Regions from separate parts of the Xanthomonas axonopodis pv. maculifoliigardeniae genome, predicted to be linked through region 1. Evidence: predicted binding sites of a transcription regulator. Region 1 holds the regulator's gene; the other holds the start of a gene.
The links. Region 1 encodes FliA, which starts transcription of late flagellar genes. Its sites were predicted from a motif close to TAAAGTTTNNCNNNCNNNGGCCGATAA; they were not measured.
Positions count from the first base shown of each region.

Region 2: the regulator FliA is predicted to act here: its motif matches at 6,667-6,693, upstream of ACDH77_RS08190 (methyl-accepting chemotaxis protein).

Region 1 covers NZ_CP167998.1:2,166,047-2,181,885, reverse strand. Annotated here, with positions in the region: gene ACDH77_RS09525 (diguanylate cyclase) at 1-1,874, shown strand, start outside; gene ACDH77_RS09520 (putative bifunctional diguanylate cyclase/phosphodiesterase) at 2,145-4,232, shown strand; gene flhB (flagellar biosynthesis protein FlhB) at 4,393-5,523, shown strand; gene ACDH77_RS09510 (flagellar biosynthesis protein FlhA) at 5,541-7,025, shown strand; gene flhF (flagellar biosynthesis protein FlhF) at 7,683-9,383, shown strand; gene ACDH77_RS09500 (MinD/ParA family protein) at 9,370-10,254, shown strand; gene ACDH77_RS09495 (RNA polymerase sigma factor FliA) at 10,251-11,018, shown strand; gene cheY (chemotaxis response regulator CheY) at 11,054-11,446, shown strand; gene ACDH77_RS09485 (protein phosphatase CheZ) at 11,446-12,072, shown strand; gene ACDH77_RS09480 (chemotaxis protein CheA) at 12,075-13,733, shown strand; partial or broken gene ACDH77_RS09475 (XVIPCD domain-containing protein) at 14,219-14,611, opposite strand; partial or broken gene ACDH77_RS09470 (glycoside hydrolase family protein) at 14,990-15,839, opposite strand, start outside.
Region 2 covers NZ_CP167998.1:1,854,232-1,870,070, forward strand. Annotated here, with positions in the region: gene serS (serine--tRNA ligase) at 1-913, shown strand, start outside; gene ACDH77_RS08170 (FMN-dependent NADH-azoreductase) at 1,236-1,820, opposite strand; gene ACDH77_RS08175 (LysR family transcriptional regulator) at 1,921-2,937, shown strand; tRNA gene ACDH77_RS08180 (tRNA-Ser) at 3,306-3,395, shown strand; gene ACDH77_RS08185 (DUF488 family protein) at 3,747-4,352, shown strand; gene ACDH77_RS08190 (methyl-accepting chemotaxis protein) at 4,425-6,536, opposite strand; gene ACDH77_RS08195 (FAD-dependent monooxygenase) at 6,806-7,996, opposite strand; gene ACDH77_RS08200 (MarR family winged helix-turn-helix transcriptional regulator) at 8,032-8,496, opposite strand; partial or broken gene ACDH77_RS08205 (MarR family transcriptional regulator) at 8,539-8,708, opposite strand; gene ACDH77_RS08210 (PAS domain-containing sensor histidine kinase) at 8,970-11,825, shown strand; gene ACDH77_RS08215 (response regulator) at 11,940-12,284, opposite strand; gene ACDH77_RS08220 (hypothetical protein) at 12,410-12,616, opposite strand; gene ACDH77_RS08225 (ATPase domain-containing protein) at 12,582-14,099, shown strand; gene ACDH77_RS08230 (ATP-binding protein) at 14,086-15,839, shown strand, end outside.

The DNA.
Region 1 (15,839 bases):
CCGCGCCGACCTGGTCGATCGCCCGCGACACGCAAGGCGCACTGCTGGTCGGCAACGAGCACGGCATCGGCCGCCAGGCCGAGCCGGACAAGCGCTTCGTCCCGGCCCTGCAAAGCGCCGGGATCCAGGTCGTGGGCATGCAGCGCAGCGCAGACGGCAGCTTGTGGACGCTCAATTCGGCCGGTTTCCTGCGCCGCACCTGGCCGGATGGGCGCAGCGCGCAGATCGCCAAGTTGCCGCGCACTGCGCGCCGCCTGCTGATCGACCGCCAGAGCCGGCTATGGATGCTCAGCGCCGGCGGCTTGTTCGTGATCGAACACCCGCTCGACGGCGGCAGCATGCAGGCCGTGGCCGACGTGCCTGCCATCGCCTACACCGACATCCAGCAAACCGCCGACGGCACGCTGTGGGTTTCCAGCTCCAACGGCTTGTTTCAGCTGCGCGATGGGCGGTGGTCCAAGGTCAGGGTCAAGGTCAACGGCGGCGCGCCGGAGCCATGGATCGCCAAGTTCCATATCAGCGACAGCGGTGAGGTGTGGCTGGCGTTCTATCGCCCCGGCCTGTGGCACGGCATGTTGTTGCACGACGGCCTGGACCTGCAGGAAATCAGCGACGAGGCGCTACGCGATGTCGGCGTGTACCTGCTGCGCAGCGACAGCTTCGGCCGGGTCTGGGTGGGTCATGCGCGCGGCGTCGAAGTCTACGACGGCGAGCGCTGGGCGCATCTGTCGCAGTCGCAGGGGCTGATCTGGGATGACGTTTCCGAAGCCGCGTTCGCCGAAGATCCGGACGGTTCGGTGTGGATCGGCACCGCACGCGGGGTAAGCCACGTGAGCGACCCGGCGCGCCTGTTCGACGAACGCCAACCCAGCGTGCGCATCGACAGCGTCAGCCGCGGCGGCATGCCGGTACAGCGCGGGCAGCTGCTGGGCTGGAGCGACAAGCCGTTGCACATCGAGCTGTCGACGCTGGAGGTCTACGACGACCCCAGCCGCCTGACGGTGCGTTATCGCCTGCTCGGCCTGCACGACCAATGGATCCAGAGCGACAACCTGTCCATCGACCAGCCACCGCTGCCTTCCGGGCACTTCCGCCTGCAGGTGCAGGTGCTGGACCGCTACCGTCGCACCGCCTCGCCGATCGCCGACCTGCCCTTCGCGGTCGCGCCACTGTGGTGGCGCAGCCCGCCGGCGATCGCGCTGTATGTGTTGATCGGCGGCGGCCTGCTGATCGGCCTGTGGCGCTGGCGGCACCGCCATCTGGTGGCGCGCGAACGCATGCTGGCCGAATTGGTGTCCGAGCGCACTTACCAGCTGGAGCGCGAAAAACGCGAACTGGAAAACGCACGTGCGGCGCTGGCCTTGAAGGCCAGCCACGACGCACTGACCGGCCTGCTCAACCGCTCCGGCATCCTGGAAGCGATGGCCGAAGAACTGCAGGGCTGCGCGCACGGCGAGCATCCGCTGGCGGTGGTGTTGATCGATCTGGACCACTTCAAACAGGTCAACGACGAACATGGGCACCTGGTCGGCGATGCGGTGCTGGCCAAGGTGGGCGCGCGGCTGACCGCCTGCCTGCGCGATTCGGACAAGGTGGGCCGCTACGGCGGCGAAGAATTGCTGCTGTTGCTGCCAGGCATGAGCCAACAGAGCCAGCACCGGCTGCGCGCCATCCACGAAGCGCTCAGCATTGCGCCCTACGAGGTGGGCGCCGCACGCCCGCTGCAGGTGACCTGTTCGGTGGGCGTGTCCTGGTTCCGTGTCGGCGACACCGCCGCCTCGCTGCTGGCGCGTGCGGACGAGGCGCTGTATCGGGCCAAGCGCTCCGGCCGTAACCGGATCGAGCCGGAGGAACCGGAAAGTTCGGTGGCATGAGCCGCGCAGGCGGCCAGGCCCGGCGGGCACGCGCAGGCAGGCAGCGCACGCGTCTCATCGGCAAGCCACGGCGCGCCGGCAGTCGATGCGCGACCATGCCGTGATTGGGTACGCCGAAAGCGCACGCAGGGCGGCCGCAGGACCTTCGAGCGTGCCGTCTCTGGCGGCAACGCTGGGTTGATGGCCTTGGCCGCTTCCCCGCGCTCAAGAAGTCGGCCAAGGGGTCGCTAGGTCTTGGGCAACGCGTCTTTCGACGTGGGAAGTGGATAGGTGGTCGGAACCTACAACCCTGGCATGGTGATGCTGTCGCTGGTAGTGGCCGTGCTGGCTTCCTACACCGCGCTGTATCTGGCCGCACGCACCACTGCCAGTCGTGGCGGCATCGCAGCCGCGTGGCTGGTGGGCGGCGCCATTGCCATGGGCATCGGCATCTGGTCGATGCACTTCGTCGGCATGCTGGCGTTTCGCCTGCCGATTCCGGTCGGCTACGACCTGGCGCTGACGTGCTATTCGATGCTGGCGGCGATCCTGACCTCGGCGCTGGCGCTCTGGCTGACCTCGTGCGCGGACCTGCCGTTGCTCCGGTTGGGCCTGGGCGCGCTGTTGATGGGACTGGGCATTGCGCTGATGCATTACATGGGCATGGATGCGCTGCGCATGGTGCCGGCCATTCGCTACGACCCGCTGCTGTTCGGGCTGTCGATCGCCATCGCCATCGGCGCCTCTGCCGCCGCGTTGTGGATCGCGTTCCGGCTGCGACACGATGGGCAGCGCTCCAGCCTGCGCCTGATCGCCGCCTCGATCATGGGCGTGGCGATCGTGGGCATGCATTACACCGGCATGGCCGCCGCCCGGTTCGCGCCCGGTAGCGTGTGTGGCGCGGTGGCCGATACGCATTTGCCGTTGTCGTGGCTGACGGCGGTGGTGGTGCTGGTGACCTTGGTCCTGCTGATGCTGGCGCTGGTCATTTCGTTGCTGTCGCGCCGCTTTCAGCAGCGCACCGATGTGCTGGCGCAGTCGCTGGCCAAGGCCAATGCCGAACTGGCACTGGCCACGCTGCACGACCCACTCACCCGGCTGCCGAACCGCATCCTGCTGCACGAGCATCTCGTGCAGAACATCGAACGCGCCCAGCGCCAGGGGCAGCGCTTTGCGGTGATGCTGATCAACCTGGACGGGTTCAAGGTGATCAACGACGGCTATGGTCATGCGTTGGGCGACCGCCTGCTGGTGGTGGTGGCCGAGCGCTTGAACGCGCATCGGCGCGCGCATGGCAGCCTGGCGCGGCTGGGCGCAGACGAATTCGTGCTGGTGGCCGACATCGCCGACCCGGAAGATGCCGCTGCGCTGGCCGCGCACTTGGTGCAGGCGCTGGCGGTGCCGTTCCTGGTGGCCAACCACGAGCTGCGCCTGAGCAGCAGCATTGGCATTGCGCTGTACCCGGAAGACGCCGGTAGCGAGCACCAGCTGCTGACGCATGCCGATGCGGCAATGACCCATGCCAAACATGCCGGCCGCAACCGCTACAGCTTTTTCGAACGCTCGATGACGGCCACCACCCGCGACCGCCTGCAGCTGCTGCAGGAACTGCCGCGCGCGCTGGAACTGGGGCAGTTCGTGCTGCATTACCAGCCCAAGTACTGCGCCGAGGACGGCCGCCCGATCGGCGCCGAAGCGCTGATCCGCTGGCAGCACCCCGAGCGCGGCCTGGTGCCGCCGGACAGCTTCATTCCGCTGGCCGAACGCAGCGGCATGATCGGCCTGCTCGGCAGCTGGGTGCTGCGGCAGGCCTGCCGCCAGATGCGCGACTGGCGGCAGGCCGGGCACGGCGACTGGCGGGTGGCGGTCAACCTGTCGGCCCTCCAGCTGGCCTCGCCCAGCCTGCTGGACGAAGTGGCCACCACGCTGAGCGAATATGCGCTGGCCCCTGGCCAGCTCACCCTGGAAATCACCGAAACCATGGCCATGCGCGACGCCGAGGCCTGCCTGCGCACCCTGGGCCAGCTCAACGCGCTGGGCGTGCGTATCGCCATCGACGACTTCGGCACCGGCTATTCCAACCTGCTCTACCTGCGCAAGCTGCCGGCGCACGAGCTCAAGATCGACCGCAGTTTCGTCCAGGCCATGGACGGCAGCGCCGAAGACATCGCCATCGTGGCGGCCGTGGTCGCGCTGGCGCACACCATGCGCCTGCAGGTGGTGGCCGAAGGCGTGGAAACCCTCGCCCAGCGCAACACCCTGGAACGGCTGGGCTGCGACCAGCTGCAAGGCTACCTGCTGGGCCGGCCGATGGACGCCGAACGCTTCATCGCCACCGTGGTCGCCCAGCGCGACGGCCCGCGCCGCCTGGTCAGCTGAGCCGCTTGCTGCAGCCCCGGCGTCTGGCCTACGGTGCAACCCGCAGCCACCGCTTTTCCGAATCCCGAATCCCGAATCCCGAATCCCGATTCCCGATTCCCAGCTCCACAAACTGGAACGCCGCTTGCATCGGTTGGATTAATCCCCCACCGGCACCTCCATGTCCGAGTCCGAAGACGGCGGCGAGCGTACAGAGCTTCCCACCGAAAAACGCCTACGCGAGGCCCGTGAGCAGGGCAACATCCCGCAATCGCGCGAGTTGTCGACCGCAGCGGTGTTCGGTGCCGGCGTATTCGCGCTGATGGTGCTGGCCCGCGGCATCGGCGATGGCGCTGCGGTGTGGATGAAGACCGCGCTCAGCCCGGACCCGAAGCTGCGCGAGACCCCGATGGCGCTGTTCGGCCATTTCGGCGATCTGCTGCTGCAGTTGCTGTGGGTGATGCTGCCGCTGATCGGCATCTGCCTGGCTGCCGGGCTGGCCGGCCCGCTGATGATGAGCGGCCTGCGCTTTTCCGGCAAAGCCATCATGCCCGACCTCAGCAAGCTCAACCCCGCCAACGGGATCAAGCGCATGTGGGGCAGCAACAGCCTGGCTGAGCTGATCAAGTCGGTGCTGCGCCTGCTGTTTGTCGGGCTGGCCGCCAGCTTCTGCATTTCCAAGGGCCTGCACGGCCTGCGCTCGCTGGTGAACCAGCCGCTGGAACAGGCCATCGGCAACGGGCTGGACTTCACCAAGAGCCTGCTGTTCTACACCGCCGGCGCGCTGGTGCTGCTGGCCGCCATCGACGCGCCGTACCAGAAGTGGAACTGGCTGCGGAAGCTGAAGATGACGCGCGAAGAGATCAAGCGCGAGATGAAGGAAAGCGAGGGCAGCCCGGAAGTGAAGGGCCGCATCCGCCAGATGCAGATGCAGATGTCGCAGCGCCAGATGATGGAAGCGGTGCCCAAGGCCGATGTGGTGCTGATGAATCCGACCCACTACGCGGTGGCGCTCAAGTACGAAGGCGGCAAGATGCGCGCCCCGATCGTGGTGGCCAAGGGGGTGGACGAAATGGCCTTCCGCATCCGCGAAGCCGGCGAGCAGCACCGGGTGGCGATCGTCACTGCCCCGCCTTTGGCACGCGCCTTGTATAGGGAAGCGCAAATCGGCAAGGAAATTCCCGTGAGACTCTATTCGGTCGTGGCCCAGGTGCTCTCCTACGTCTACCAGCTGCGTGGCTGGAACGGCGGCCCGATGCCGGAATTGCCGTCGCTCGAGGTGGATGAGTTCGGCAAGGGAGCCAACGCATGAGCGCCCGCCCTGCCCCGATGAATGCCCGCCGCGTCATGGAGTTGCTGCGCAACGGCCTGGGCGCCCCGCTGGCGTTGATGGCCATGCTGGCCATGCTGATGGTGCCGCTGGCCGCGCCGGTGCTGGATGCGCTGTTCACCTTCAACATCGCCATCTCGCTGATGGTGCTGCTGGCGGTGGTGTACGTGCAGCGCCCGCTGGAATTCACCATTTTCCCGATCGTGCTGTTGATGACCACGATGCTGCGGCTGGCGCTGAACGTCGCCTCCAGCCGCGTGATCCTGATCAACGGCCAGGACGGTCACGCCGCCGCCGGCAAGGTCATCGAGGCCTTCGGCCAGTTCGTGATCGGCGGCAATTACGCCGTGGGTATCGTGGTGTTCGCGATCCTGACCATCATCAACTTCGTGGTCATCACCAAGGGTGCCGGACGCGTGTCGGAAGTGACCGCGCGCTTCATCCTGGACGCCATGCCCGGCAAGCAGATGGCCATCGACGCCGACCTCAACGCCGGTTTGCTGACGCGCGAGGAGGCCAAGGCCCGCCGCGAGGAAGTGCGCGAGGAAGCCGACTTCTACGGTGCGATGGACGGTGCCAACAAGTTCATCCGCGGCGACGCCATCGCCGCCATCCTGATCCTGTTCATCAACCTCATCGGCGGCATGGCGGTGGGCATGCTCCAGCACGGCATGAGCTTCATGGATGTAGCCACCGCAGAAATCTATTCCGATCGCGAACTGGCACTGGACCCGGGCGGTGCGCTCGGCCAGCTCGACGGCATCCCCGGCAAGGACCCGGCATTCGGCCTGGACGCCACCTGGATCCAGCCGCACCAGCGCGCCTATGCCGAATCGATGGGCTACACCGTGGTCGACCCGGCGACCGTGGTCGCCACCCACCTGTCGCACCTGATCCGCGAGCATGCGCCCGAACTGCTCGGCCATGAAGAAGTGCAGCAGTTGCTGGCCACGCTGGCCAAGACCGCGCCGAAGATGGTCGAAGACCTCACCCCGAAGGCACTGCCGCTGTCGGTGGTGGTGCGCGTGCTGCAGAACCTGCTGATCGAGAAGATTCCGGTACGGCAACTGCGCAAGATTGTCGAAGCGCTGGTCGAACACGCCCCGCATAGCCAGGACCCGGCCACCCTCACCGCCGCGGTGCGTACCTCGCTGGGCCGCTTCATCGTGCAGGAGATCGCCGGCATGTCGGCCGAGCTGCCGGTGTTCACCCTGGCCCCGCAGCTGGAGCGCGTCCTGCAGGAATCCACCCATGGCAACGGCGTGGCGCTGGAGCCCGGGCTGGCCGAACGCCTGCACCAGAGCCTGGCCGATTGCGTGGGCAAGCAGGAAGCCCGCAACGAACCGGCGGTGGTGCTGGTGCCCGGCCAGGTGCGCGCCGCACTGGCCCGTCTGGTGCGCCACAGCGTGCCCAGCCTGTCGGTGCTGGCCTACAGCGAAGTGCCAGAAGACAAGCGCCTGAAGCTGGTAGGCACGATCAGCTGAGACCGCTCAACCACCCGTCGCTTGCCGGGATGGCCGGTCGCGCCCGGGTGCGCTCCTACGACATCCAAGGCGATCGGGAAATATGCCATCCGCCCCGACACCACCGTAGGAGCGCACCTGGGCGCGACCGCCTTTACCGGACAGCCCGTCGCGCCCAAGTGCGCTTCTACCCAGTCATTCCCGCGCCCGGCCGACATGCCAGCCAGCGATGGATACCTGCCGCAACCGACCACCGCACCCGGCGTCGGAAAGCCGCCACCGGCCCGGACCTCCAATCGATTGCGTGGCGCTGGCCGCTGCGAGGCACTCCCGATGCGCCCGGCCGGACGTCCGGCCTGCGAGTGCAGCGGTCCGCAGAAAGACGCCAGCGCCGCGCCGCCCCGGAAAAACGTCAATAAATTCAGTGACTTGACGCCTTCCAACCGGACCAGACGCACAGCGCCCACCCCGCCCTGATGCTCCGGCGCCCCGCGCCGGAACCCTGGCACCGCGTTTTGGCACACCGCATGCATTAGCTCTGCCGAGACCACAGCCAGCACCACCGCTGCGGAACTGGACGAACGAACGGGACAGGCAACTCATGACGCTGGCAACACACCCACATTCATCGCACACCCGTCCGGCGTCCGGCGGGTCCCGTTCCTGGAGGCACTTCGTATGAAAATCAAACGCTTTGTCGCCCCGGACATGCGCACCGCATTCCGCATGGTGCGTGAAGAACACGGCCCGGACGCGGTGATCCTGTCCAACCGTCGCACCGCCGAAGGCATCGAGATCGTCGCTGCCAGCAATTACGACGAAGAGCTCGTGCAGCGCGCCCTGGAAACCGCGCGCTCCGACACCCCGGCCCCCGCACAGCACCAGCAGGCTCCCGCTCAGCCGGCGCCTGCCTCGCAAGCCCCGGCCAAGCCCGCTGCACCGGTGCACGCCCTGCTCAAGCCGTCTGCCGACGCCGAGGCAAGCCAGCGCCAGCGCGTCGCCAGCGCCGCCGACGACATGATTGCCGCCATGGCGCTGCGCCAGCCGGTCAGCGTGCCGCGCCAGGCGCCGGTCGCCGCGCCGGTGCGTACCGCCAGCATCCCTTCGCCCGCTGCCCAGGCACTCGCCCACGCGGTTGCCGTCACCGCCGCGCCGCGCCAGGAACACGCGCTGTCGGCCGTGCCGGAACAGTTGTTCGCCGACTTTTTGACCACTGCACCGGTGCAGCGCCCGGCCGTCCCGGCCACGGCGGTGCAGGCGCCCGCGCCGGTCGCGGCGGCAACGGTCACCGCCCCGGCGTTTGCTGCCGCAGGCCAGGACGACGACGCCTTCGCCGACGAAGCCGACTTCGATCTGGACGACGCCCTTCCGCAGATCCTGCCGCCGGCCGCGCTGCCGCCGATCGTGGTCGCCCCGCCCGCCCCCGCTGCGCTGGCCGCCGTGCCGGTTGCCGCCACGCCCGCACCGCAGAACGACGAAGAACTCAAGCAGCTGCGCGGCGAACTGGCGCTGATGCGGCAGATGATCGAGCGCGAAATGAACCGCCTCACCGACGAGCGCCTGCGTGGCTCGCCGGTGCGCGCCCAGGCGCTGGAACTGATGGACGACTACGGTTTCGATGCCGGCCTGACCCGCGATATCGCCCTGCAGATCCCGGCCGATACCGAATTGCACCGTGGCCGCGGCCTGATGCTGGGCCTGCTGTCCAAGCGGCTGCCGGTGGCCCCGGTCGACCCGCTGGAACGTGGCGGCGTCATCGCCCTGGTCGGCCCGACCGGCGCCGGCAAGACCACCACCATCGCCAAGCTCGCCCAGCGCTTTGCCGCCCAGCACGCCCCGCGCGACGTGGCCCTGGTCACCACCGACACCCAGCGCGTGGGCGGCCGCGAACAGCTGCACAGCTACGGCCGCCAGCTCGGCATCGCGGTGCACGAGGCCGACAGCGCCGAAAGCCTGCTGGACCTGCTCGAGCGCCTGCGCGACTACAAGCTGGTGCTGATCGACACCGCCGGCATGGGCCAGCGCGACCGCGCCCTGGCCGCCCAGCTGAACTGGCTGCGTGCCGCCCAGCAGGTCACCTCGCTGCTGGTACTGCCTGCCAACGCCCATTTTTCCGACCTCGACGAGGTCGTACGCCGCTTCGCCCACGCCAAGCCCCAAGGCGTGGTGCTGACCAAACTCGACGAGACCGGCCGCTTCGGCAGCGCCTTGTCGGTGGTGGTCGACCACCAAATGCCCATCACCTGGGTGACTGACGGACAGCGGGTCCCTGACGACCTGCACCGCGCCAATGCCGCCAGTCTCGTTCTTCGCCTTGAAGATTTGCGGCGCGCTGCCGATAAGCCCTGTACTCCGGAGCACAACCATGCAGTCGCGTGAATACGCCAAGCTGACCAACGCCTTCCCCCTGTCGGCGACCCGTCCCGAGCCTTTGGGCCCGGTGCGCACCATTGCCGTGACCGGTGGCAAGGGCGGCGTGGGGAAAACCAACATCTCCGCCAACCTGGCCGTGGCGCTTGCCGACATGGGCAAACGCACGCTGCTGCTGGACGCCGACCTCGGCCTGGCCAACCTGGACGTGGTGCTGGGCCTGGCGCCCAAGTACACCCTGGCCGACCTGATTGCCGGCCGTTGCACGCTCGATGAAGTCATCATCGAAGGCCCCGGCGGCGTGCTGGTGGTGCCGGCCGCCTCCGGTCGCCGCCACATGGCCGAACTGGCCCCGGCCCAACACATCGGCCTGGTCAACGTGTTCTCCGAACTGGAACGCGACCTGGACGTGATGGTCATCGATACCGCCGCCGGCATCACCGACAGCGTGCTGACCTTCTGCCAGGCCGCCCAGGACACCGTGGTGGTGGTCTGCGACGAGCCGGCCTCGATCACCGACGCCTACGCGCTGATCAAGGTGCTCTCGCGCGAACGCGGCGTGGACCGCCTGCAGATCATCGCCAACATGGTGCGCGACCCCAACGAAGGTCGCTTGCTGTACGACAAGCTCTCGCGCGTGTGCGAAAAGTTCCTCGGCGATGTGTCGCTGAACTATCTCGGCCATGTGCCGCAGGACGACTGGCTGCGCCTGTCGGTGCAGCGCCAGCAACCGGTCATCAAGGCCTACCCCGCCAGTCCGTCGGCGCAGGCCATCGCCGAAATCGCACGCCGTACCTCGCGCTGGCAGGCCCCGACCGTGCCGCGCGGCAACGTCGAGTTCTTTGTCGAACGCATCATCCAACGGGGAGTGGCCGCATGAGCACCGCTACCGCAACCACGGCCAGCGCGCAGTACCGCGCCGTGCAGCGCAACAACGCCAACGACGTGGTGACCCAGCACGCCGACCTGGTCCGCCGCATCGCCCACCATCTGGCGGCGCGCCTGCCGGCCAGCGTGGAAGTGGACGACCTGATCCAGGCCGGCATGATCGGCCTGATCGAAGCCTCGCGCAGCTACGACTCCGAACAGGGCGCTTCGTTCGAAACCTATGCCTCGATCCGCATCCGCGGCTCGATGATCGACGAGATTCGCAGGGGCGACTGGGTGCCGCGTTCGGTGCACCGCCGCGCCCGCGACGCTGCCGCCGCCGTGCGCAAGATCGAACAGAACACCGGCCGCGCCGCCGCCGCCACCGAAGTGGCCGCCGCCATGGAAATGCCGCTGCCCGATTACCTGCGTCTGATGGAAGATGCCGCACGTGGCCAGGTGCTGAGCCTGGAATCGCGCATCGAAGATCACGGCGAGCTGGACACCACCGCCAAGGGTGGCCCCAACCCGCAGCAGATGATGGAGCGTGGCGAATTCGGCCGCGAGCTGGGCAAGGCCATCGGCCAATTGCCCGAGCGCGAGCAGCTGGTGCTGTCGCTGTACTACGAACAGGAATTGAACCTGAAGGAAATCGGCGCCGTGCTGGGCGTCAGCGAATCGCGCGTGTGCCAGATCCATGGCCAGGCGGTGGTGCGTTTGCGTGGCCGCCTCAAGGTCTTCGAACTGGCCGATGCCGGCGTCGAAGTCGACGACTGAATTTTTCGCGTAATTTTTCGTGTTAGGAGCTTGATGTGAACAAGAACATGCGGATCCTGATCGTGGACGACTTCTCGACGATGCGACGTATCGTCAAGAATCTGTTGGGCGATCTCGGCTTCACCAACACCGCAGAGGCCGAAGACGGCAACAGCGCCCTGGCGGCGTTGCGTGCCGGCCCGTTCGATTTCGTGGTCACCGACTGGAACATGCCCGGCATGACCGGCATCGACCTGCTGCGCAACATCCGCGCCGACGCCAAGCTCAAGCACCTGCCGGTGATGATGGTGACCGCCGAAGCCAAGCGCGAGCAGATCATCGAAGCGGCCCAGTGCGGCGTGAACGGCTACATCATCAAGCCGTTTACCGCCCAGACGCTGGAAGAAAAGTTGGGCAAGGTGTTCGAACGTCTGGCGGCGACCGCCTGATGAACGCGACCATGGAAACCGATGCCGAACGTGCCGCGTTGATCGAGCGCCTGCAGAACGCACTCGATGCACTGGAAAGCGGTGACCAGGTCGCCTGGCGTCGCGAGGTGGATCATCTCGCCGCCCTGCGCACGCGCCCGATGATGCAGAGCCTGAGCCGGCTCGCCCGCGAACTCGGCCAGGCGCTGGGCGAGCTGCCCACCATCCCCGAAGAAGCCGGCGAACTGGACGATGCCTGTTCGCGCCTGGACCACGTGGTGGAAATGACCGAAAAGGCCAGCCATCGCACGCTGGATCTGGTCGAAGAATGCCGCGAGCTGGCCAACCAGCTGCGCAACGGCGGGCTCAATCAGGACCAGGGCGCGCTGCTGGAAAAGATGCGCCACAACCTCACCGAGCTGTCGCTGGCGCAGAGCTACCAGGACCTGAGCGGCCAGATCATCCGGCGCGTGGCCGGTATCGTGCGGCGCGTGCATGAAGGCTTCGGTGCGCTCGGCCTGCCGCCGAAGAACATCGAACCGAAGAAAGACGACGGCGGTCTTGCCGGTCCTGCAGTCAAGGGCCTGGACCGTCACGCGGTGTCGCAGGACGATGCCGACGACCTGCTGTCCGGATTGGGGCTGTAACCATGAGTGCTGTTCCAGACGATATTGCTGCCGATTTCATCGTCGAGGCCCAGGAAATCCTGGATCGCCTCGGCGAACAGCTGGTCTCGCTGGAACAGGCGCCAGAAGAAGCCGACCAGCTCAACGCGGTGTTCCGCGGCTTCCACACGCTCAAGGGCGGCGCCGGCTTTCTGGCGATCAAGCCCATGGTGGAGCTGTGCCACGCCGCTGAAGAAACCCTAGGCATGGCGCGCTCGGGCCAGGCGGTGCTGCAGGCGCATCACTTCGATGCCGCGCAACAATCGCTGGATTATCTGCAGGCCATGCTGGATGCCATGGGCTCGGGCGAAGCCGTGCCGCACGCACCGGCCACGTTGATCGCGCAGTTCGACGCCAAGAGCGCCCCGCCGGCGGTCAAGGCCGCGCCGCAGGCGGCCGCGGCCAAGCCGGCTGCCGCCGCACACGGCGACGATGCGCATGCGCCCGCCCCCAAGGCGGCCGGCAAGGGCGCCGCCAAGACCGGCGCCGAAGCCGAACAGACCGTGCGCGTGGACACCAAGCGCCTGGACGCCATCGTCAACCTGATCGGCGAACTGGTGCTCTCGCGCAACCGGCTGAAGACCTTGCGCACCCGCCTGCGCGACGAAGAACTGGACCGCGCAGTCAGCACCCTGGATATCGCCACCGCACGCTTGCAGACCGCGGTCATGCGCACCCGCATGCAACCGGTGAGCAAGGTGTTCGCACGCTTCCCCAAGGTGGCCCGCGATGTGGCGCGCACCTTGTCCAAGGAAGTGGAGCTGGAACTGATCGGCGCCGAAACCGAGCTCGATCGTAATCTGGTCGAAGCCCTCGCCGACCCGTTAGTGCACCTGGTGCGCAACGCAATCGACCACGGCATCGAATCGCCTGCCCTGCGCGAAGCCACCGGCAAACCGCGCAGCGGCCATGTGCGCCTGTCGGCGCAGCAGGAAGGCGACTACGTCAGCATCGAAATCCAGGACGACGGCGCCGGCATCGACCCGGAGCGCCTGCGCGAAATCGCCCGCAACAAGGGCCTGATCGACGCCGAAGCCGCCGCGCGCCTGAGCACCGACGAGTGCTTGCATCTGATCTTCATGCCGGGCTTCTCGACCAAGGTGGAAGTCACCGACATCTCCGGCCGTGGCGTGGGCATGGACGTGGTGCAGTCGCGTATCCGCGAACTCAGCGGGCAGATCCAGATCCAGTCCGAACTGGGCCGCGGCAGCCGCTTCATGATCCGCGTGCCGTTGACCCTGGCGATTCTGCCGACCCTGCTGGTGCAGGCCGGCGAAGCGGTCTACGCATTGCCGCTGGCGCGCGTGGTGGAAGTGCTGCATGCACCGCAGACCTCGCTGGGCTGGTTCGACGGCCGCGCCGTGCTGGACCGCCGCTCGCACACCCTGCCGCTGATCGACCTGCGCCGCTGGCTGGGCGTACCGGCCGAACAACCGCCGCTGCTGACCGTGGTGCTGCTGCAGGCCGGCGAAACCCGCTTCGGCCTGGTGGTGGACCAGGTCCGCGGCCGCGAGGAAGTGGTGATCAAACCACTCCCTCGCGCCCTGCGCGGCCTGCCCGGCTACGCCGGCGCCACCCTGATCGGCGACGGCCGCATGGCGCTGATCCTGGATGTGGATGGATTGCGCTCCAGCGATCATTGAGGTTCGGGATTCGGGATTCGGGATTGGGAGAAGCGGGAATCGGGAATCGGGAATCGGGAATCGTCAAAACGATCCTTGTTGCCTGATCTAACGACAACGGCCGCGTACTGCGGCCGTTGTCTTTTCACTACCAGCCTCGCTGCCGATCTACGCCGCTACACACGGCGGTAAGTTGGTGTGCTGGTCTAATGCTCGTAAGACACCTCGATGGGGATGATGCTCTGCCACGAGCACACGTTGGATACGACGAAGAACCGTGGGACCGTCGATATCGCTTTCAAACAGCAGGTCATGCAGGTGGCACACATGATCCGAGAGCCGAACCATCGCGCCCATAGCGCCGCGTGGCAGGCATGGCCGCGTTGGTTTAGCGACGGCCACGTTGCACTGGAAGTGAACCTGAAACCGCTATTCATAACCGCTATTACTACAAGGTGAAAAGGGGCGGATTCTTGCAATAGCCCCCAGACAAATTGCACCAAGCCTCACACCATCCGGTGTTGAGGTGCGATCAATTGCTCTCGCTGCTGCTCCTGCTGCTGGGATTGCTGTTGGCGCTGCGTTTCGCCCAAGGCCTGCAATTGCGCTAAGGATTGCTCGACAGGCTGCGCAATCGCATCGCTCGTCTTCATATGCGCCATCTTGTGAGCGGGGTCGTTCAACGCGCCTTCCACCACAAAGACGTTCTCGCCTTGTCGCACGGATTTTGTGTTCTCGCTCAGTACGACATGATCGATTCGCGACAGCCCGTTTTCCTTTGCAAGATATGCACTGCTTGCCGCAAGGCGGGCGCTGTTGTCGTCGTACTCTCGACCGAGGCCTTGCTCGAGGCGACGAACGGCTTCTTCTGCTTCGCGATGGAGCGGGTCTTGGGATAGCGATGCCAGCTGATATCTCCCGCTTTCCGAGATTTGGACGGCACCTTGCTCCGTCTGCGATGCACCGCGCTCGTGCTGAACACGCGCCTGGCTGAGTTCGATGCCTAGGCTTCCTGACTGAAAGTTCTGCACCGTTACCGATTGTCCTCGTTCGTTACCAATCAATAGATCGGCGCCTTGGATACGGTAAGTAGTTTGACCATCTGCACTACGAAACACTCCCTCTGGATCATCAGCTTGCCGGGTGCCTCCAGTCAGTCGCTGGCCATCCCAAAACAGCTGCCCACTGCGGTCCGCATCCTGCACTACATCCCCATCGTCAACGACGTAGGTATCATTACCAGCCCCACCACGTAGCATGTCATGGCCCGGCCCACCTATCAGGACGTCGTTACCCTGCCCGCCAATCAGGGTGTCATTACCTCCGCCTCCTAGCAGCAGATCGTTATTGCTGACCTCTGCGCCGTTCCTCCGGCGGGTCGCATCGATTGTCGAAGCGTGATCGGCATCCACGGCAACGCGCGTAGAATCTCGCCCCGCATCTACGTGGATCGAGCCCGCGTTGAATGCCTCGTTGCTCAAGCGATCTGCAATTTCAGGATGCTGCTCACGCAAGTCAGAAAGCAGGCGCAAACGCGCTGGGTCCAACGACTGCGCAAGGGTTTGCACATTACCTCGCCCTTCCAGCAAGGTTGCATAGTCCCGATTCGCCTCCGCAATCAAGTTACGCTGACCAGGATTTCCGTCAATATCCACACCCCAGCGAGCTTCGTCACGATTGATGCGCTCGCGATGTTGCTGATACATCTGGTAAGTAGACAGCGCCTCGTCGCTTGTGACGTTGTTTGGATCGTTGTAAAGGCCAAAGAGTTCGGACTCCAGTACACGACGCTTGCGAAGACCCGCTTCCGCAGCAGCATTGCTTCCCCAGGCGTTGTAGCGCATCTCAAACCAAGCCTCGGAGCGATCTCCGGCCACTACAGCATCCCGAAATGCCTGCATGTTGGCGTTATACGAACCCGCGCCACGGTTGTAAACCAGAGACACAAGCGCCGCGCGCTCTTGTGACATTGGCATGTTCAACGCATTGATCGGCCGCTCGTACTCAGGCATGGATGCAGCTAGTAGCCGATCTCCTTCGGCAGCATTGAGCGTACGATCAAACTGCAGACCCAGCCTCGTGCGGTCCCCGGGGGCTGCAGCATCGATCGCTGCCAATTGACTGCGC
Region 2 (15,839 bases), 310 kb from region 1:
GCAATCGCGCTGGGGCACGCCGCGTCAATTCGATTTCGCCGTCAAGGACCATGTGGAACTGGGTGCGCCGCACGGTTGGCTGGATGGCGAGACGGCAGCCAAATTGTCGGGCGCGCGGTTCACCGTGCTGCGTGGCCCGGTCGCGCGTCTGCACCGTGCCTTGGCGCAATTCATGCTGGACCTGCATGTGGGCGAGCACGGTTACGAAGAAACCAACGTGCCGCTGCTGGTCAATGCCGATTCGATGCGCGGCACCGGTCAGCTGCCGAAATTCGAAGACGATTTGTTCCAGACCGAAGTGGGCGAGTCGCGCCGTTACCTGATCCCCACCTCCGAAGTGCCGCTGACCAATATCGTGCGCGATGAGATCATCGACGCCGAGCGCCTGCCATTGCGCATGACCGCGCATTCGATGTGTTTCCGCGCCGAAGCCGGCAGTGGTGGCCGCGATACGCGCGGCATGATCCGCCAGCACCAGTTCGAAAAGGTGGAGCTGGTGACCGCCTGCGCGCCGGAAGACAGTGACGCCGAGCATCAGCGCATGACGCGCTGCGCCGAAGTGGTGCTGGAACAACTCGGCCTGCCGTATCGCAAGGTGCTGCTGTGCACCGGCGACATGGGGTTTTCCGCGATCAAGACCTACGATCTTGAGGTATGGCTGCCTTCGCAGAACACCTATCGCGAAATTTCGTCCTGTTCCAATTGCGGCGATTTCCAGGCGCGGCGCATGCAGGCGCGCTGGCGCAACCCGGTCAGCGGCAAGCCGGAGTTGCTGCACACGCTCAACGGCTCCGGCACTGCCGTGGGCCGCGCGATGATTGCGGTGATGGAGAACTACCAGAACGCCGATGGCTCGATCGATGTGCCGCAGGTGCTGCGTCCGTACATGGGCGGGCTCGAGCGGATCGGCTGAGTGCGGGTAAACAGGAGGACGGCGCTCACAACCAGGCGGCGCGGGCGGCGTTCGGTGCGCATATCGCTTCGGGCGCTGCGGTTGCCCGGTTAGATCGACACTTGTCAGACGCGTGCTCGCTACGCTTGGCAGCTTCCACACATGCGAGTGTCGAATGGAGTCTGCGATGTCTGGCGCACATGGTGCGAGGGCGTTTGAGCGCGAGCTTCTTTGCTATTGGAAATCGACACAAGAAAACGGGACCAGCGGTGGTCCCGTTTTTCGCTATGGCAACTCGCAGTCATGACGACCTTTCAACGCGTCAACCCGTCACGCCGCAGGCTTACGCGCTCACAGCAGCCTCTTCTTCCTCACCCAGCCCGGCCAGCGCCGAGGCCAGCGCATCGGCGCGATGCTGCGGCGAATACGCCACACCCTCTGCGCGCACGAAGCTGATGTCGTCGATGCCCAGGAAGCCCAACACCTGGCGCAGATACGGCTCCTGAAAATCGTTCGTCGGATCGGCATACAAGCCACCACGCGCGCTGGCGATGATGACGCGCTTGCCGCCGGCCAGGCCTTCCGCACCATTGGCGGTGTACTGGAAGGTGCGCCCGGCAACTGCAATGCGATCGATCCAGGCCTTGAGCGTGGAGGGGATGGCGAAGTTGTACATCGGTGCGCCAATCACGATGACATCGGCCTGCAGGAACTGCTGCATCACCGCTTCGGCGGCCGCGGCCTCTGCCGGGTCGGTCTGCGCCAGCGTCTGCGCGGTCAGATGCGGAATCGGGTCGCGGTCGAGGTCGCGATACGACACGTCCACCTCGGGATGGCGCCGGCGCTGCTGCTCCACGACGGCGGCGCTGAGCACGCGCGTGACGGAATTGGCGCCTAGCGCGCTGGAATCGAGGTGCAGCAGTTTCATGACGATGACCTGTGGCAAGCGGCAGCGCCGCGGAGGTGTGCAGCCTAGGTCGTTGCTCTGTTGGAATAAAGGTGGTTAAATATCACGTATCGTTCTATCCATGGATACTTGTGCCATGCACGACCTGAATGACCTGTATTACTTTGCGATGGTGGTGGATCACGGCGGCTTTGCCGCTGCCGAGCGTGCGCTTGGCATCCCCAAATCGCGCCTGAGCCGGCGCATCAGCCAACTCGAGACCGACCTGGGTGTGCGCCTGTTGCAGCGCTCCACGCGCCGTTTCGCGGTGACCGACGTCGGCACCAGCGTGCACCGGCACGCGCAAACCATGCTTGCCGAAGCCCAGGCCGCGCGCGAGGTGGTGGATCGTCTCAGCGCCGAGCCGCGCGGTCTTGTACGTGTGAGCGTTCCTGTTTCGCTTGCGCAGATCCAGTTGCCCAAGTTGTTGCCGGAATTCTTGGCCAAGTATCCCAAGGTGCGGCTGCAGCTCAATATCAGCAATCGCCGCGTCGATGTCATCAACGAGGGCTACGACATTGCGCTGCGCGTGCGCTCGCGCCTGGACGACGACGGCAGCCTGGTGATGCGCAGCTTCGGCCAGGTGCAGGAACTGCTGGTTGCCAGCCCCAAATACCTGGATCGCGCCGGTCGCCCCAAGGATCCCAGCGAGCTGGCCAACCACACCACCATGAGCACCAGCGAAGACGAAGCGCATCAGCGCTGGGAGCTGCACGGCCCGAACGGCGAAATGCGCCGCGTCGATCTGCAGCCACGCCTGGCCGGCTTCGACTTCCCGCTGCTGCAGTCGATGGCGCGCGACGGCTTCGGCATCACCATGCTGCCGGAAACCGTGTGCGCCGAAGCGGTGCGCAGCGGCGAGCTGGAAGTGGTGCTGCCGCACTGGTCGCTGCCGCAGGGCATCTGCCATGCCGTGTTCGCCTCGCGTCGCGGCCTGCTGCCGGCAGTGCGGGTGTTCATCGACTTCCTGGCCGAACACCTGCCGCAGGAAATCGAACGCTCGCGCCTGGATTGCGGCGGCAACTGCGCCGAACTGGCGGAGAAGCTCAAGCGTGCCGCCGGCACGGCGCCGCGCCTGGTGGTGGCCGAAGCGGGCTGAGCGTCCGTGACAAAGCTGGCCAAGGCTGGGTTGGCGGCCGAGGCTGGCCGGCACGTATGTTGGCAGTCCGCTAGCTGCTGCGCAGCCGGTGCGCTGCAGCTGTTCGGCAGGTTGCCTGTGTGCTCAGGCATCTTCGCCGACCACGCGGGGTAGTGGCCGAGTACCATCAAGGGAGCGGCGCGCTGCGCCAGCTGACGGCGGTGGTGTCATTGAGCAAAACGCGCCCGGGCATGCGAGAATGCGCGCCCGGGAGCGATCCTTGGAGAACGGCCGCACAGATGTTCGTGCGGCCATAGACAGGGCCACCCGCGCAAGGCGGGTCGCCCGCGTGACATCCGGCGCCTTCGGCGGTCACGTGCAGCAGCATCGGAGAGATGGCCGAGCGGTTTAAGGCACCGGTCTTGAAAACCGGCGAAGGGTCAAACCTTCCGTGGGTTCGAATCCCACTCTCTCCGCCACACGTCGCTGCAAATCGCTCCGCGCCGTGACGCTTCCCCAACGCACACCGCCCGTCTCATCTTCTGTCCCGCACTCAGCGCGATGGTCCCCTGACGATCAATGTGTCATCGGGCTGATCGCTCAGCGACGCGGTCGACCGTGTAGTGCAGATGGTCGCGCTGCCGGCACACCGCTGCCACCGCATTCAGGACGATCTGGAGCGATCAGCCATCACCTTGCTACGGGAATTGCACGCGCTTAAAAAGCCGATGAGCCAGATCCGCGTGCGGGCAGAGGTCGCGTGCCCATCACTTGCTGTGGGCGCTGGCAGTGCTAGTGCTGTATTGCCACTCCGCCTAACTGCTGCTGCGATGCATGACACCTCTCCCCTGATCAACACCGACGCGCCTGGGCTGCAGGCCGCTGGCGATACGGCCGGGATGCTCTGGACAATCGGTCATTCCACCAGGACCTGGGAGGCGTTCGTCGCGTTGTTGAGCGCGCATCGGATTAAGGCAGTGGTGGATGTGCGGCGCTTTCCGGGCTCGCGTCGCTACCCTTGGTTTGCCAGCGACACGATGGCGCATGCACTGGACGCGGCGTCGGTGCGCTATCTGTGGCTGCCCGAGCTGGGTGGACGGCGCAAGGCGCAACCCGGGTCGCCCAATGGCGCGTGGCGCAACGCGGCGTTTCAGGGCTATGCCGACCATATGACCAGCGCCGACTTCGGCGCCGGGCTGGAGCAGGCGACCGCCATGGCACGTGAGCGGCGTACGGCGCTGATGTGCGCCGAAGCACTCTGGTGGCAATGCCATCGCCGCCTTATTGCGGATCTGTTGCTGCACCGGAGGTGGCAGGTGCTGCACATTCTTGGCGAGACCGCGGTGCAGCCGCATCAGTTGAATGCCGATGCGCGCCCGGTTGGGCGCGATCTGATCTATCCGCCGCGACAGGTTGGTCTGTTTTCTGCCGGTTAGGCGCTTGCGGTAGGTCGAGCCCCAGATGATCGCCGCGACCGTCGCTGGTGCGTCGAATGCTATCGCGCGGACTCACAGCACCGTTGCGTTGACCTTGAAGACTTCCACTGCGCGGGTGAGTTGCGCGGAGTGCTGTTCCAACGCATGCGCGGCGGTGCTGGCGGCTTCGACCAGGCGCACATTGTGTTGGGTGGTCTCGTCCATCTGCGCGATGGTGTGATTGACCTGTTCGATACCGCCGGCTTGTTCCTGCGAGGCGGCGGAGATATGGGCCATGATGTCGGTGACGTGCTGGACGCTGGTGACGATTTCGCCCATGGTGGTGCCGGCGGTGTGCACGAGGGTGGAGCCGTCGGCGACGCGTTGTACGGAATCGTCGATGAGCCGCTTGATTTCTTTTGCCGCATCCGAGGAACGGTGCGAGAGCGTGCGCACTTCCGATGCAACAACAGCGAAGCCGCGGCCCTGTTCGCCGGCGCGTGCGGCCTCCACCGCGGCATTGAGGGCCAGGATATTGGTCTGGAAGGCGATGCCGTCGATGACCGAAATGATGTCGGCGATACGTCTGGACGAGGCTTCGATGCCGGACATCTGTTCGATCACCTGGCCGACCACGTCGCGGCCTTCCGAGGCGATGGCGGCGGCGCCGCGTGCGAGCTGGTTGGCGCGGGTGGCATGTTCGGCATTCTGCTTGACGGTGGAGGTCAGCTCTTCCATCGATGCAGCGGTTTCTTCGAGGCTGGCGGCCTGTTGTTCGCTGCGCTGCGCCAGCTGCTGATTGCCGCTGGCGATATCTTCTGCGGCGAAGCTGATGCTGTTGGAGGTTGTCTGGATGCGGGTGACGATGTCGGTGAGGCGGTGCACGGTGCTGTTGGCATCGTCACGCATGGAGGCGAACACGCCGTGGAAGTTGCCGGACATGCGCACGGTGAGGTCGCCATCGGCGATCGCGCGCAGCAGCCCGGAGAAGCTGGCCAGGTTGGTATCGGAGGTGGCCATCATGGTGTTGAGGTTTTCCACCATCAGGCGAAAATCGTGCTCGAACGTTTCCGCCTTGCCGCGGAGTGCAAAGTCGCCTGCGCAGGCGGCCTGGGTCAGTTCCTGGATCTGCGCGTTGATGGCCTGCAGGTTGCGCTTAACCTGCTGCATGGTGGCGGTGATGGCGGATTTTTCGCCCGGATACTGCTCGATGTCCTGGGTGAGATCGCCAATGGCGTAGCTGCCCATGACCTGGGTCATGCGCAATTGGGTCTGCACGTGGGCGTGTACGAGTGCGTTGGTGTCTTGCACCATGTCGCCATATTCGCCGGGAAAACCCTGTGGGTCGGTGCGGTAGCTGATTTCGCCGGCGTCGTGGCGCGCAGCCATGCTGCGTTGCGCCCAGATCACCTCCTGCAGGCGCCGCTGCATCTGCTGCATGGCGCGCAGCAGTTGCCCGGATTCGTCGTTGCTGGTTGCTGCGTCCTGGCTGCGCAGATCGCCGTCGTTGATGCGCTGGGCCAGGCGCAGCGACTGGCGCAGCGGCAGCACCACACTGCGCGTGAGCAGGAACGCGATGGTGGCGCCCAACAGCAGGGCGACGACGGTGGACATCACCATCAGCATCGCAAAGCCGCGCGCGGTGGCAACGGCCTGCCTGGCGGCTTGGCGGTTCTTGGCTTCCTGCAGGTCGATGAAGGCGTTGATGCTGGCCAGCCAGGCAATGAAGGCCGGGCGCGCTTGCTGCAGCAGGTGCTGTTCTGCCTGCGCCTTGTCGGCCGCATCGCGGAACGCGCGCACTTGCGCGATCAGCGGCAGGGTGCGCTGCTCGACGGATTTGATCTGCCGGAGAATGTCTTTCTCTTTTGCATCGGTCGAGCTGGCGATCATGTCGTCGAGCGGTTGCGCAGCGCGTGCGTAATCGGCAGCGAGCTTGTCGATCGATTGTTCGGCGGCGTGGCGCTCTGCGGGGTCGTCCATGAGTACGACGTCGCGCAGAGCAATTGCGCGGTCGTGGACGCTGCCACGGAAATTGATCGCGTAGCGTTGCTTGACGCTGTTGACCTCATTGATGGCGGTGAGTTGCTGGTCGATGCTGCGAACGCGTTGGATGCCCACCACGGTCAGGATCACCATCAAGACGATGATCGCGAGAAAGCCCAGGGCCAGGCGCTGTCCAATGCGCAGATTCGGGAAGAAATGCATAGGGTTCGATCAGTGTTCCGACTGGCGGAAGAGCGGGGGAGTCCCGGCAACGGCAGGGAGACGAATACGCACGCGACAGCGCAAGAGCCAGCGCAACGGCTGCCGCTCAAGTGGTGTCTCGACGTGTTCGTTAGCGACCTCTAGCAGTGGAACTGAAGACGTTGCGTCTGCCGGTTCAGGTGCTGGTGGGGCTGCTCAATGCGCCGAGACACTCGTCGTTCCTGCCTGCAACGCTGCCGCCGGCGGCTTACCGGCGCCTGCAACGGCGCTTAGGGATAACGCGAGAGATCCGGCGCCTTGATCGCCGGCGTCATCCACTTTGCAGCGAGGTTCTGCACGCTTGGCTGGCTGGCGAGTTTGAGTGCGCCATGCAGCAGGTGGATGCCGAGCCGGCTATGCGGGTTCATCAGGCGTGGGCCGATCTTCGGCACGCCCTGGGCCTGCTCGACCATCGGGCGCATGGCGGTGGCGTAGGCAGCGAAGGCCGCGTCCAGCGTGGCGGCCTGGGCGATTTCGTTGGCCAGAACATACGCGCCGGTCACTGCCAGGGTGGCGCCGATCCCGGCCAGTGGCGTCGCGCACCAGGCCGCATCGCCGGTAAGCACGGTGCGACCGCTATGCCAACGCTGCATGCGCACCTGGCGCAGGGCATCGAAGTAGAAGTCGTCGGTGCCATGCATGCCATCGAGCACGCGCGCCGCCTGCCAGCCGGCGTCGGCAAAGCGCTCGTGCAGGTAGGCCTTCTGGGCGTCGATGTCCCAGTCTTGTTCGCCTTCGGGCGGTTTCTGCAGCGAGAGCATGGCGCGCGTGGTGCCGTGCCGGTCGGGTCGCAACGAGATGCTGCGCCCGCCGGTGGTGTGGTACCAGCGCCACAGCGGGTCGTCGTCGGCGCTGCGCGGGATGGTGAAGTAGGCGATGGTCAGATCCATCCAGCGCGGATCGTTTTCCCCCGGGAAGACCTGTTCGCGCGTCGAAGAGCCCACGCCTTCGGCGACGATCACCGCGTCGAAGCGTTCGCTGCAACCGCTTTCGAAGGTGACGGTTGCGGCATCGCTGCCGGCAGCGTCTTCGATGCTGGCGATGCGGTCGCCGAAGCGGTACGTCACATGGCCGCGCGCGGCATCGTAGAGCAGGCGGGCCAGATCGCCGCGCAAGATCTCCAGTTCGGCGGTCGGGCCATCGCCATCGATGTCTTCGGTCTTGAAGGTGGCGACGGCCTGGCCGTGCGCGTCGATCCAGGCGGTGCCTTCTTCGCCGGTTCCCTGGGCCAGCGCGGCCTGTTCCAGGCCCATGCGTTGCAGCACCTCACGGCCGACACCACGTACGTCGATGTTCTGGCCGCCATCGCGAAACCGGGTGGCGCGCTCCACCACGGTGACATCGAAGCCGCGATGGGCGAGTGTCCAGGCGGCAGTGTTGCCGGCGATGCTGGCGCCGGTGATGAGGATACGACGCGGCATTGCTGTCATCCTGGCAGGAAATATCAGGTGTGATATTACACGTCCTGGCCGTGACGCTCCATGTTCGCGATCAGCCGGTGCATCAATGCGACGGTCTGCTGCACCTCGTCGGCGGAAAAGCCTTCCAGCGCCACCGCGTTCATACCCAGCAGCGCACGCCCACCAAGTTCGGCAATCTTGCGCCCGCGGGCGGTGAGCGCCACCAGCGCAGCACGGCGATCCTGCGGGGTCGGGGTGCGCTTGATGAGCTTCAGTCCCTCCAGCTTGTCCAGCAGTGCCACCATGGCCGGCTGCTTCACGGCCGATGCGATGACCAGGTCACGCTGCAGCATCGGGCCTTTCCAGGACAGCAGCATGATCGGGCCAATCAGCGCCAGCGACACGCCGTGCGGCCGCAGTTCGGCGTCCACCAGGCGGTTGAAGACCCGCGCTGCATGGTTGGCCAGATACCCCGGCGCGACCGCAGCCTGCGGATGGATGAGTTCATTCTGATCAAGCATCTGTAAGACCGTGCGTTGCCCTGTGGCTATCGGGCAATGGTACGTCTCCTGCAGTGCGGCATGGCGCTCGTTGCCGCGTGGCACCGCGTGCACGCCCGGCGGCTTGGCTGCCGGGGCGATATCGCGTCGCTGCGCGGCCCGAAGACGGCACGGCCCCATGTGCGCGGGCCGACGGCTGTACCGGCTGTGGCGCAGGCTGCGCGCTGCCGCAAACGCAGGAGCGCAAGCTGCCTGGTTCAGCCATCGCCTGCGGGCGTGGCTGGACGCCACCAGCCATAGGCCAGATGATGGGCGCGAGCGCGCGGCTCGGTCTTGCCGACGCGTCGTGCGCCTGCGGCGACCTGGTCTTTTCAACGGTTGGACATGATGTACGGATGGATGATGGAGATGCTCGCAGCAGGCGACCTCGCGGTCGTGCGCGGTGCGTGCTGGAGCGGCGACCTGCGTGTGGACGCAATGCAGGTACGCCCTCTATGAATGCGGGATTTCCGCACGGCAACAGCGTCATGGCGCAGGCGGTGCGCAGCCACGACTGGGCGGCGAGCCCGCTGGGACCCACCGCTCAGTGGCCATCGCCGTTGCGCAATGCGGTCGATCTGATGCTGGGTTCGCCCGAAAGCATGTATGTGGTGTGGGGCGATGCGCTGACCTTTTTCTACAACGACGCCTACACGCCGATCCTGGGGCCGCGCCAGGCGCAGGCGCTGGGCGCGCCGCTGCGCGTGTTGTGGGCCGATGCCTGGGAGGCGGTGCGCGAGCCGATCGAAGCGGCGTTCGCAGGGCAGGCATCGCGCTTCGAGGAAGTGCCGATCGGCATGAACCGCTATGGCGTGCCGGAGCAGACCTGGTGGACCTTTTCGTTCTCGCCGATCTATCTGGACGATGGCCGGGTGGGCGGCGCGTTCTGCGTCACCAATGAAGTCACCGCGCGCAAGCTGGCGCAGGCGCGGCTGGCCGACGAACACGAGCGCCTGATCCGCTTGTTCGAGCAGGCGCCGATGTTCATGGCGTTCCTGAGCGGGCCGCAGCACCGGGTGGAGTTCGCCAACCCGTGTTATTCGCGCCTGATCGGCCACCGCGATGTGATCGGGCGGCCGTTGGCCGAGGCGCTGCCGGATGCGGTGGAACAGGGACATGTGCGTCGCCTGGACGAGGTGTACCGGTCCGGGCGCGCGTTTTCGGCCAATGCGCTGCCGTACAACGTGCAGGCGGTGCCCGGTGGTCCCGCCGAGCGACGCTTGCTGGATCTGGTCTATCAGCCGATCGCAGGCGCCGATGGCACCATCTCCGGCATCTTCGTGCAGGGCCTGGATATCACCGACCGCATCAGCCTGGAGCGCGCGGTGCGCGAGGCCGAAGTGCGCAACCGTCAAATCCTGGACAGCGTGATGGACTACGCCATCATCGCCACCGATATGCACGGGCGGGTGACGTCGTGGAACGAGGGTGCGCGGCGCATTCTGGGCTGGAGCGAGGTCGAGATGCTCGGGCAAACGCTGCAGCGCACCTTTACGCCGGAAGACGTCGAGCAGCGGCAGATGCTGATCGAGGCCGCTGCCGCGCTGGAAAGCGGCAGCGGCATGGACGAGCGCTGGCACGTGCGCAAATCCGGCGAGCGGTTCTGGGCCAATGGCTCGCTGATGGTGTTGCGCGAAGAAACCGGCGAGGCGATCGGGTTCGTCAAGGTGTTGCGCGACCGCACCGCCGAGCGGCTGGCCAGCGAAGCGCTGCAAAAGAGCGAGCGGCGCCTGGACGCACTGGTACGCGCGTCATCGCAATCGATTTTTTCCGCCAGTGCCCACTGGCGCGAATGGCGCCAATTGGTCGGCGACGGTGTGCTGAGCGATGCGGTGTCGGCCACGCCCGACTGGCAGGCGATGGTGCACCCGGACGACCGCGCGCGATTGGCGCAAGCGCTTGCGCAGGCGACTGCCACCAAGTCTGGTGTGGATGTGGAATACCGGGTGCTCGGCACGGATGGGCAGGTGGGCTGGACCTTGATGCGCGCGATTCCGTTGCTGGATGAGCGCGAACAGATCGCCGAATGGTTCGGCACCTCTGCCGACATCACCGACAAACGCGTGGCCGAAGAGCAGCTGCGGCAACTGACCGAGACGCTGGAAGAGCGCGTGCGCGAACGCAGCGCGGCGTTGTTGCTTGCCGAAGAGAAGCTGCGTCAGAGCCAGAAGATGGAAGCGGTGGGGCAGCTGACCGGCGGGCTGGCGCACGACTTCAACAATCTGCTCACTGCCATCAGTGTCGGCCTGGAGTTGCTGCAGACGCGCATCGAACAGGGCAAGTACGACCGGCTGGAGCGCTATGTGGAAATGGCGCAATCCAGCGCGGCGCGCGCCACTGCCTTGACCCAGCGGTTGCTGGCGTTTTCGCGCCGGCAGACGCTGGCGCCCACCGCGCTGGATGTGGAGGAGCTGGTGCGTGGCATGCACGACATCATTGCGCGCACGCTGGGGCCGTCGATCGCGCTGCAGCTGCGTCCGGCAGACCAAGCGTGGCAGGTGCTGGTGGACGCGCCGCAGCTGGAAAACGCGCTGCTCAATCTCTGCATCAACGCGCGCGATGCCATGCCCGATGGTGGGCAGCTCACCATCAGCCTGCACAACCGCGCGCTGGATGCCGCTGCCGCCCAGCAGCTGGAGCTGCCGCCTGGCGATTACGTGTGCCTGAGTGTGCAGGACACCGGTACCGGCATGACGGCCGAGGTCATGGCCAAGGTGTTCGAACCGTTTTTCACCACCAAGCCCATCGGCCAGGGCACCGGGTTGGGCCTGTCGATGATCTATGGGTTCACTCGACAGTCCGGCGGGCATGTGCGCATCGATTCGGAAGTGGGCGTGGGCACCACCATGGCCTTGTACCTGCCGCGCTTCACCGGCGTGCTGGCGCAAGACGACGTGGCACCTGCTGATGCGCCGCTGCAGCGCAATGCTGCGCACAGTCGCACCGTGTTGCTGGTGGAGGACGAAACCGCGATTCGTGTCTTGATCTCCGAAGTACTCACCGAAGCCGGCTACCGCGTGATCGAAACCGCCGAGGGCAGTGCGGCGGTGGAGCGCTTGCGCTCGCAAGAGCACATCGATGTGCTGGTGACCGACGTCGGCCTGACCGGCGGCCTCAATGGGCGACAGGTTGCCGACGCCGGGCGGCAATCGCGTCCTGCACTGCCGGTGCTGTTCGTCACCGGCTATGCGGCCAGCGCCGCGGTGGGCGCGGGCCAGCTCGACGATGGCATGGAAGTGTTGACCAAACCATTCCAGGCCATCGAGCTGGAGCGGCGGGTGGCGCAGTTGCTGGAGCGTCGCGCGCGCTAATCAGGTGCCGGTGCTGCTGCGAGCCGCTCGTTGCACCGGCATCGATCGCCTGAGACATGCGTATCGCAGCGAACGTGGCGCAAAGACGCAGCGGGCTTGCGCGGTTGGGCCTGCCTAGAGCGCCGTCTGTACGATGCCCAGCAGATCGCGCAAGGAAAATGGCTTGGTCAAAAGACGCATGCCGGTATCCAGAAAGTCGGCACGTTTGGCGATTTCGCCTGCGTAGCCAGTCATGAAGACGATGGGCATTGCGGGGTAGAGCATGCGCGCCTGATCGGCAAGGTCGCGCCCGTTCATGCCGGGCAGGCAGATGTCCGACAGCAGCAGATCGAACGGGCATGCCCTGGTCAGTTGCGTCAGCGCGTGTTCGGCGTCGGCAGACGCCACCACGTGGTAGCCCTCGTCGCCAAGAATGTCTGCAGCCATCTCGCGGATTGCATCGTCGTCTTCGACCAACAGGATGCGTGCGTTGGGTAATGCGTGAGCCACTGCGGTCCTCGAGCGATCGCAATGCTGCGATGCTTCGAGATGCACATTAGGCGCGCCTGCGTGACGGCGGCGTGCGATGCTGCAACACGATGCGTTCACCGCTGTTGCCAACGCCATGCGCCACCAGTCGGATGATCGAAAAACAGCGCAATTCTGCTGATCTGCGATACCTGCAGCAGCGATGCCGTGAATCGCGTCAAGCAAAGCAAGCTGATCAGTTCAGTCGCGCCCACCGGCCAATAACGCGCACGTGTTAAATTCAGCTCTATGAAGAACGTGACGCCGATGATCGCAAACCGCATCACCACTGGCAGCACCGGGCTCGACACTATCTTACGAGGTGGGCTGCCCGCCAACCGTTTGTACCTGCTTGAAGGCCAGCCTGGTGCGGGCAAAACGACGCTTGCACTGCAGTTCCTGCTGGATGCTGCGGCCAAGGGCGAGAGTTGCTTGTATGTGACCTTGTCGGAAACCATCGACGAGCTCACTGAAGTGGCTGCTTCGCACCATTGGTTGTTGGAGTCCCTGCATATCTTTGAGCTGGCATCAGCAGAGGCCTTCCTGGGCGAAGGGCGGCAGCAATCCATCCTGCATCCGTGGGAGATGGAGCTCGATGGCACCATCAAGCTCATCCAGGCCGAAGTGGACCGGGTGAAGCCGACGCGGGTGGTGTTCGATTCGTTGTCCGAGTTGCGCCTGCTCGCGCAGGATTCGCTGCGCTATCGGCGCCAGGTGCTGGCGCTCAAGCAGTATTTCGCGCCGCGCAACATCACGGTGTTTCTGGTGGACGATCTCACCGGCGAAAACGGCGAGCGGGATGCGCATTTGCACAGCCTGTGCCACGGGGTGATTTCGCTCGAGCGCACGACGCTGGAGTTCGGTGCGGCGCGGCGCCGCATGCAGGTGCGGAAATTGCGTGGCGTGGATTTCATCGCCGGCTATCACGACCTGGCCATCGTCACCGGCGGCATGCGTATCTATCCACGTTTGATCGCCTCCGACCACCACCGGCCATTTATCGGCGAACCGGTACCAAGCGGCGTGGAGCGTATCGATGCATTGCTGCACGGCGGCCCGTTGCGCGGGACCAGCACGCTGCTGACCGGGCCAGCCGGCTCGGGCAAGACCAATCTGGCCCTGCAGTTCGTGGTTGCCGCGTGCGAGCGCGGCGAGCATTGCTGCGTGCTGGAGTTCGACGAGCGCACCGGCACCTTGTTGAAGCGTGCCGAAGGCCTGAGCATGGATCTGCGCAAATATATGGACGCGGGTCTGCTGGAGCTGCATCAGATGGATCCGGCCGAAGTCACGCCGGGCGAATTCGCCTGGACGGTGCGTGGCAGCGTGGAGGAGCGCGCGTGCCGCATTCTGGTGATCGACAGCCTCAACGGGTATCTGGCGTCGATGCCGCAGGAAAAGCAGCTGATGTTGCAGATGCACGAGCTGTTGTCGTATCTCAACCAGAGCGGGGTGACCACGTTCCTGATCAACCCGCAGCAGGGGCTGGTCGGCAGCATGGCGACCAGTAGCACCCTCAATGTCTCCTACATGGCCGACACCGTCGTCTTGCTGCGCTTTTTCGAGGCGAAAGGACGCATCCGCAAGGCGTTGTCGGTGATCAAGAATCGCAGTGGCGCGCACGAAGATGCGATTCGCGAATTGCGCATCGGCAGCAGCGGTCTTCAACTGAGCGAGCCGCTGGAGAAATTCCACGGCGTGTTGACCGGTACGCCGCAGTTTGTCGGAGACGACGGCCCGTTGCTGGATCGTCCCCTTGAATATCTGTGACGCGGACGGCTCCATCGTCCATATCATCGCGCCGTTCGGCCGCGACGCGCAGAGCATTGCCAGCATCGTTGGCGAACGCGGGCTGACATGCCGGGTCCATGCCACGCTGGGCGCGCTGGCAGGCGACCTGCACGATGGCTCCGGCGTGGTGGTACTGACCGAAGAAGCCATCCGTGGCGACCTGCATGCGCTGTCGCACATCCTGCAAGGCCAGCAGGCCTGGTCGGACATTCCGTTCGTGTTGTTGCGTACGCCGCGTGGCGCGTACAACCGCCGGCAGGTGCGGCTGCCGGCCGACATGACCAACGTCATCGAGTTGGAGCGGCCGCTGAGCTCGGCTTCGTTGCTGAGCGCCATCTCCACCGCGTTGCGCGCACGGCAGAAGCAGTTCGTCATCCGCGACCAGCTGGCGCAGTTGGCCGAAAGCCGCACCGCGCTGGCGCAGAGCGAGGCCGAACTGCGACGTGTCACCGATGCGCTGCCGGTGCTGATCGCCTTCATCGACAAGAACCTGATCTACCGCTTTGCCAATCGTTCGTACGAAGACTGGATTGGTGTGCCGCCTGCCGATGTGATCGGGCGGCCGCTGGTGGATGTGGTGGGGCCTGCGGTGGTCGAACAGCGCCGCGCCTGGATCGAGGCCGCATTGGCCGGGCAGACATTGACCATCGAGACCAGTTGGCCGCATGCCGATGGCCGGCGCCGCGATGCGGAAATCCGCTACATGCCGCGCTTTGATGCAGATGGCAAGGTGGATGGATTCCATGTGTTCGCCACCGATGTGACCACGCGTGCGCTGGCGCTGGAATCGATCCAGCAACAGGCCAACCTGCTGGAAGCCAAGGTGGCCGAACGGACCGCCGAGTTGCAGCAGCAGATGCTGGCGCGCGAATCCAGCGAAGCGGCACTGCGCCAGGCGCAGAAAATGGAAGCGGTGGGCCAGCTCACCGGCGGCATTGCACACGATTTCAACAACATGCTCACCGGCATCCTGTCTGCGCTGGATCTGGCGCGGCTGCGCATCGACCAGGGGCGCACCGAAGGGCTGGGTCGCTTTCTGGATGTGGCCTCTGCCTCGGCATTGCGCGCAGCTGCGCTCACCCAGCGCCTGCTGGCATTCTCGCGGCGTCAGTCGCTACAGGCGCGGGATCTGCAGTTGAACGATCTGGTGGTGTCGCTGCAGGAGTTGCTGGCGCGCACGTTGGGCGAATCGGTGCGCCTGGAGATCGATCTCTGTGCGGAACTGCCGCAGGCGTACGTTGACGAGAATCAGCTGGAAAGCGCACTGATCAACCTGGCCATCAACGCGCGCGATGCCATGCCCGACGGTGGGCAGCTGCGTATCGCAACCCGGCAGCTGCAGGTGGAAGATCAGCCGCTGGAACTCGGGCGTGGCATCGCCTTGGCGCCGGGGAATTACGTGGTGGTGTCGGTTGCAGACACCGGAACCGGCATGCCCGCCGACGTGCTTGAACGCGTGTTCGAGCCGTTCTACACCACCAAGCCGATCGGCCAGGGCACCGGCCTGGGCATGTCGATGATCTACGGCTTCATGCAGCAGTCCAATGGGCAGGTGTGGGTGGAGTCGCAGCCGGGCGCGGGCACCACCGTCAGCCTGTATCTGCCCGCCGGGGTTGCGGCGCAAACCGCGGTGCCGCAGACGCAGAGCGATGCGGTGCTGGCAGGGCAGGGCCAGCATGTGCTGGTGGTGGAAGACGACGAGCAGGTGCGGCTGCTGGT